2 regions of the Methylobacterium sp. NPDC080182 genome follow, and region 2 is predicted to be linked to the other one. Evidence: riboswitches for the same ligand, from Rfam matches in the RefSeq annotation. Region 2 holds a riboswitch; the other holds the start of a gene.

Region 1 (3,199 bases), on a different contig from region 2:
GCCTGCGCGCCCCAGGGATCGCGGGTGCCGGCATCCTCGCCGCGGTTGCGGGCCGCGCGCTCGGCGGCGTCGCGGGCGCTGGTGCGCGGGCCCGTGCGGGCGCGGCCGTCGGCCTGGGCCTTGCCGCCCCTGAACTTGCTGGCGCTGGACTTGCCGGCCTGAGGCTTGCGCCCCGTCGGCCCGCCACTTCTGGGAGGTCGTATCGTCATGCTTCCGCCGGCACCCGTCTCCGCGTCGGACGGAGCGTCCGGGCGCATGGGCCGCGGCGTCGCGGACGTCCGGACCGATGGGATTGCCCGGCTGTAGCATCGCCCGCGCCGAGCGGCAAAGGCGGTGGGCCGGGCCGGTCCGTCAGGGCTCCGCGCGCCACGCGTCGCGGAGGCGGTCCTTCAGGCCGGCGGGGAAGAGGTCGGGACCGCCCGGCACGTCGAGCCCGTCCAGATCGCACCATCGCGCCACGCAGGCGGTGCCGGAATCCTCGTGGAACACGAAGCGCTCCTGCCCGTCGAACCGCCCCGGCGGCAGGGCGACGGGGAACAGGAACAGCACCTCGTGCCCGACCTGCCCCTCGTGCGTGAAGATGTTCTCCATGACGCGGGGGCCGCCGAGCACCGAGACGGTGACGCCGAGCTCCTCCCGGAACTCCCGGATCAGGGCGTCCTCGACTCGCTCGCCGAACGCGACGCTGCCGCCGAGCGGCCGGACGCCTTTCAGCCGCCCGTCATCCGCGCGGACCTCGGCCACGAGCAGGCTGTTGCCGCGCCGGGGCAGACCCAGCGCCTTCACGCGAATCTCCGCAGGGGGCCGCCAGACCGTCATCCCGCAGGGGCTAGCCCGTCGTCGGCGAGGCCGCAACGGACCGGCGCACAGCGCGCCGATCCACGGCAACAACCGGACACACGGTTGACGCCCGCCCCCGCTACGGCCAAGCTGTGTTCGACGGTTCCCCTCGGGGATCAAAAGGGAACGCGGTGAGGGGTTCGCCCCGAAGCCGCGGCTGCCCCCGCAACTGTAAGCGGCGAGCCCTTCACCACCACGTCACTGGGTCACCCCGGGAAGACGGTGCGAGGGCGGCGACCCGCGAGCCAGGAGACCTGCCGTCAGCCGTGGTCACACGCGAAACGCGCCGGGCGGGGTGTCCTGGCGGGTGTCGAGGCGCCGCCAGTCCCGAGGGGAGGCGGCCGCCGAGGCCTCGTTCGCGGTGACGTGCCACAGCAAGCGCGCCCGCGACGCCGTTCCCCATGCCCGTCTCCGCCGTCCCGAACCCCTCGAGCCCTGTCGCAGGACGCCGTCGCGCGCCCGCACGGGCAGAGGCTACCGGACAGCGCGCGCATTGTAATGTTATTACAATGCTTGTAGGACGCGGGGGCCGGCGCGCGCCGTGCACGGACCGCTTTCCCCATGTCTTCATCGACCCATCGCTCCTGCCTCGGCGGGCGGGCCCCGCTCTGCGGCGTTCTCCTCGCGCTCCTCGCCAGTCCGGCCGCCGCACAGGAGGCGGTCACGCTGGATGAGCTGTCGGTCGCGGGCGCGGGCGGCGACCCGGGCCGCCTGCCGCCGAATGGCCTCAACCTGCGCACCCCCGACCGGACCGCGAGCCGCCTCGGCCTGACGCCGCTGGAGACGCCGGCCAGCCTCGACATCGTGTCGGGCGAGACCGCGCGGCTGCGCGGCCAGGACACGATCGCCGAGGCCGTGACCCAGGACGCGACCGGCATCACCACCATCGCGGCGCCCGGCAACGGCAACGGCGCGTTCACGTCCCGCGGCTTCGCCGGCCCGAACTCGATCCAGCAGCTCTACGACGGCACGCGCTTCTACGTCGGCGCCAACACCGTGACCTTCCCGTTCGACACGTGGAACGTCGAGCGGATCGAGGTGCTGCGCGGGCCGTCCTCGGTGCTCTACGGCGACGGCGCCATCGGCGGCGTCATCAACGTGGTGCCCAAGAAGCCGGTCTTCGTGCCGATCAACGCCGCCCGCGCGGTGATCGGCACCGACGGGGTCGCGCGGCTCGCCCTCGATTCCGGCGGCCCGCTGGGCCAGGCTGAGTACGGCGACACCTTCGCGTACCGCCTCAACGTCAGCGGCAACCGCGCCGACGGCTGGATGCGGCCGGAGGGCGATTTCCGTAACCTCGCGGTCTCCGCCGCCCTGCTGTTCCGGCCGAGCGCCGACCTCGCCTTCACCCTGAGCCACGATCTCGGCTACCAGGAGCCCGCCCGCTACTGGGGCACCCCGCTGGTCGAGGGACGGATCCCGGATCTCATCCGGTTCAACAACTACAACGTCCGCGACGCGAAGATCACCTGGGCCGACAACTGGACCCAGCTCAAGACCGAGTGGTCCCCCTCGGCCGACATCACGATCCGCAACACCGCCTACCGGCTGACCAGCCGGCGCCACTGGCTCGACGTCGAGCAGTACAGCTACAACCGCGGCACCGGGCTCGTGGACCGGGGCGACTACCTGGAGATCTACCACAGCCAGGAGCAGGTCGGAGACCGCCTCGACGCGACGTTCCGGGGCAGCCTGTTCGGGCTGCCGAACCAGTTCGTGGCCGGCTTCGACGTGAATCACATCGACTTCCGCCACACCAACAACTTCTACTTCGACCAGACCACCAGCGTGCCGCTCACCGGCTACGATCCGGGCCTGTTCCCGCAGAACGGCCGGGCGCGCCCGGCCTACGCGACGCAGACGAGCCAGGCCTCGGTCTTCGCCGAGGACCGGGTGATCCTGTCGGACAAGCTGTCATTCCTCACGGGCGTCCGCCTCGACGTGCCGACGCTGAACCGCGAGGATCTGCAGACGGGATCCCGGTTCGAGAAGACCTACCGGGCGCTCGGCTACCGGTTCGGCCTCGTCTACAACCCGACGCCGGACAGCGCGCTCTACGCCCAGTACAGCTTCGCCACCGACCCAGTGAACAGCCTGATCACGCTGTCGCAGTCGCTGGCGGGCTTCAAGCTCGCGACCGGCGATCAGGTCGAGATCGGCGCCAAGGGTCTGGCCTTCGACGGCGCCCTCGAATGGACCGTCGCGGGCTACCGGATCGTCAAGGACAACCTGATCTCGGCGATCCCCGGCCAGCCGACGCTGTCCACGCAGGTGGGGAGCCAGTCCTCGCAGGGCTTCGAGCTGGCGCTCGGCTGGCGCTTCGCGCCGGGCTGGCGGCTCGACGGCAACCTCGCGCTCC
Region 2 (3,199 bases):
CGCCCGAGGCCACCGCCGGGCCGTCGACCACCGCGACCACGCCGTCGACGGTCACCCGCGAGCGGATCGCCGGCCACTGGAATGCCTGGACCAGCGGCTTCGGCAGGGCGAGGCCCGAGGTCTCGATCAGGATGTGCTCCGGCGGCTCGGCGCGGCCGAGAAGGGTCTCCAGCGCCGGCACGAAATCGTCCGCGACCGTGCAGCAGATGCAGCCGTTCGGCAGCTCGACGATGGCGTCCTCGGTGCAGCCCTCGACGCCGCAGGCCGCCAGGAAGGACTTGTCGAAGCCGATATCACCGAACTCGTTCACCAGGATCGCGAGGCGGCGCCCCTTGGCGTTCTCGACCACGTGGCGGACGAGGGTCGTCTTGCCGGCCCCGAGGAAGCCGGTGACGATGGTGCAGGGGATCTTGTTCACGAGGGTCATTCCGCGGGCTCCAGGGTGCCGGCGGGGACCGGGCGGGGTTCTGGGAAAGGGGGAATGCGGGCGATCACGCCCTTGCGGAACGCCTCCGGACGCTCGCGCCAGGGCACGATGCCGTCCGGGGTCGCCGCGTAGGCCGCGAGCCCGCCGAGGATGATCTCGGCCGAGGCGGCGGGATCCATGTCGCCGTAGACGTAGGTCCAGCGGTCGGCCGCGGCGACCGCCACGGTGCAGGGCCGCTTGCAGACCGACAGGCACTCCACCGCCTCGACCCGCAGGTCCGGCGTGGCGCCGCTCCGCGCCCGGAGCGCCTCCAGCAGGCGGGCCCCGGCGCGGGGCCCGTCGGGGTCGTCGTCCGGCCGGCGGCAGGTGGTGCAGACGTAGAGAACGGTCTCAGGCACGGGCCGCTCCCCGATCCGCGCCGCGGGCGAAGGCCTGCCACGCCCAGCCGAGCCCCAGCCCGATCAGGATCCAGAACACGAAGCTGATGGCGAGCGACCGCGCGGCGAATTGCGCGGCGAGCGCCGCCGGAAGTTCGGACGCGGCCTCGGGCGCCTGCGGGGCGCCGACGACGTGCGGGGCGATGATCAGGACGAGCCCCCCGAGGATCGTGATCAGCGCGCGGCGAATCGTGATCAGGTAGAGCCCCATGCCGGTCGCCGCGGCGGTCATCACCCACCACGCCTGCCGCGTCGCGAGCGGGGCCGCCGCGCTGCCGGGCAGTTCCGGCGGCAGGCCGAGACCCGGCGCGAGCGCGACGCTGGCGAAGGCGGCCACCGCGAAGGCGAGGCCGACCTGCGGCGTGGGTTCCCGGCCGCAGGCGAGCATCACCGCGCCGAGCAGCAGCGCGTAGCCGACGCCGCCCACAAGGGTCGCGAGCCCGGTGAAGGCCATCCGCGGCAGGCCGGGCGCGGGCTGCCATTCCGGCGCGGCGTCGGGCGCGGCGTGGTCGTGCCCGGCATGGGCGAGCACGATCGGGAACGCCTTGATCGGGAGCGCCTTGGCAGCCCGGTTCGGCGCCTCCTGCTGCTCGTAGCGCTCGGCCGCGACGATCAGCGGCGAGGTCAGCGTGAATTCGAGGCCCGTCACGATGGCAGCCGCGAAGAAGCCGGCGGCGAGGGCCGCCGACAGGAGCCGGATGATCATCCCTGGTCCGGGGACGTCAGTGGCAGGGGAAGTTCTGGGTGTGGCGGAAGTCGTGCGCCGCGTTGTGGAGCGCGATCGCCGGCGAGAAGCCCGCCATGAACAGCAGGCCGAGGCCCAGCACGGCCGCGAGCGCGACGGCGATCGGGCGCTCCGACGCGCGGGTGCCGGCGGCGACGGGGGCGAGGGTTTGCGTCGTCATCAGAAGCGTCTCCAGCCGCCCCACCGGCGGCATTGCGGGATCCTGTCGCGACGGCAGGTCTCCTGGCTCGCGGCTCGGCGCGCCCACCGCCTTCCCGGATCGCTCCGGTGGCGCTTGGCGGGCGCTCGCCGCTCACAGTTGCGGGGGCAGCCGCGGAATCGGGGCTTCAAACCCCTCACCGCATTCCCTTTTCACCCCGTCTCCGGGGCACCGTCGCCGGACCGTTGTAGACGCATGACCGCCGGGACACAACGGAGCGGCGCCGGATCGCGGCCGTTTCCCGCGCCCGCCCCGCGATCGGGGCGGGCTTGACGGCCGCGCCCCGGAGCGGGCACCGCCGCACCCGATACCCGCCCGGCCCCGGCGCGGGCGCTGAACTCCCGGAGACCCGATGGCCCCGACAGACGATCCGACCCCGGTTCTCGTCGATCTCGCGGCAGGCCGTGAGCCGCGGATCGTCTCCGATGCGGGCACGGGAACGACGTGGCTCGAGGTCGACCTCGGCGGCCGCTTCCCGATCCATTCCGTCGCCCTGCGGCCGGGGGAGGGGGCGGTTCCCGCGGAGCCCGGCGACGTCGCGGTGGCGGTCTCGCAGGACGGCGTGACGTGGGCCGAGCCGGACCTCGCCGGCTGGACCGCGACCCCGGACGCCCTCGTCGCCGCGATCGTCCCCGACGAGCGGGCCTGGGCGCGCGCGGTCCGGATCGCCGCGCCCGAACCGGCCCGGATCGCCGGCATCGGCATCCGCGCCGACGAGGCCGCGGTCGACCTGATCGCGCTGCGGGCGATGCTCGGCCTCGACGTGACGCTCCTGAACGAGACGCCCGGCGCCAACGTCTACGTCACCTACGCGCTCCAGTCGGCGCCCGACCGCGCCAGCCACGCCCTGGTCGGCCTGTCGCTGTTCGAGAACGGCGCCTTCGGCAACTGCCTCGTCCAGTACATCATCGCGGTGTCCATCGCGAAGGCGCTCAACCTGAAGTACATCAAGGTGCCCAAGGTCGACCGCAGCAAGGTGATCTTCCTGACCGAGCGGCTGACCTGCGACGGCATCACCTTCATCCCGCCGGACGAGCCGCTGCCGGCGGACGGCTACTTCCTGTCGGGCCTGTATTTCGACCCGACGCAGTTCGAGCGCGTGACCGCGCTGCGGGGGCCGACGGATTCGCGCGCGATCGTGCAGAGCGTGATCCGGCCGCTGTTCAACGGCCTGCCGAAGAGCTTCCCGGTGAAGCCCGACGACCAGCTCCTGATCCACATCCGGTCGGGCGACATCTTCAGCACCTGGGTCGATCCGCACTATCCGCAGCCGCCCTTCGCGTTCTACCGGATGGTCATCGACCGGCTCCTGGCCGAGGGCCGGATCCGCTCGGTCAAGCTCGTCTTCGAGAACAGACTGAACCCGGTCATCGCCGAGGTGGAGGCGTACG

Evidence for each region. Region 2 has a riboswitch for cobalamin ahead of ACQKQD_RS24635 (CbtB domain-containing protein). Riboswitches for the same ligand answer to the same signal wherever they lie in the genome.
Region 1: another riboswitch for cobalamin. It lies ahead of ACQKQD_RS08915 (TonB-dependent receptor); the one in region 2 lies ahead of ACQKQD_RS24635 (CbtB domain-containing protein).

The regions. Positions count from the first base shown of each region.
Region 1 is NZ_JBNNWO010000004.1:55,115-58,313, forward strand. Features, by position in the region: gene ACQKQD_RS08905 (RluA family pseudouridine synthase) at 1-209, opposite strand, end outside; gene ACQKQD_RS08910 (NUDIX hydrolase) at 352-786, opposite strand; cobalamin riboswitch at 924-1,116, shown strand; gene ACQKQD_RS08915 (TonB-dependent receptor) at 1,402-3,199, shown strand, end outside.
Region 2 is NZ_JBNNWO010000015.1:85,317-88,515, forward strand. Features, by position in the region: gene cobW (cobalamin biosynthesis protein CobW) at 1-427, opposite strand, end outside; gene ACQKQD_RS24625 (DUF1636 domain-containing protein) at 424-825, opposite strand; gene ACQKQD_RS24630 (CbtA family protein) at 818-1,570, opposite strand; gene ACQKQD_RS24635 (CbtB domain-containing protein) at 1,587-1,769, opposite strand; cobalamin riboswitch at 1,805-1,999, opposite strand; gene ACQKQD_RS24640 (discoidin domain-containing protein) at 2,161-3,199, shown strand, end outside.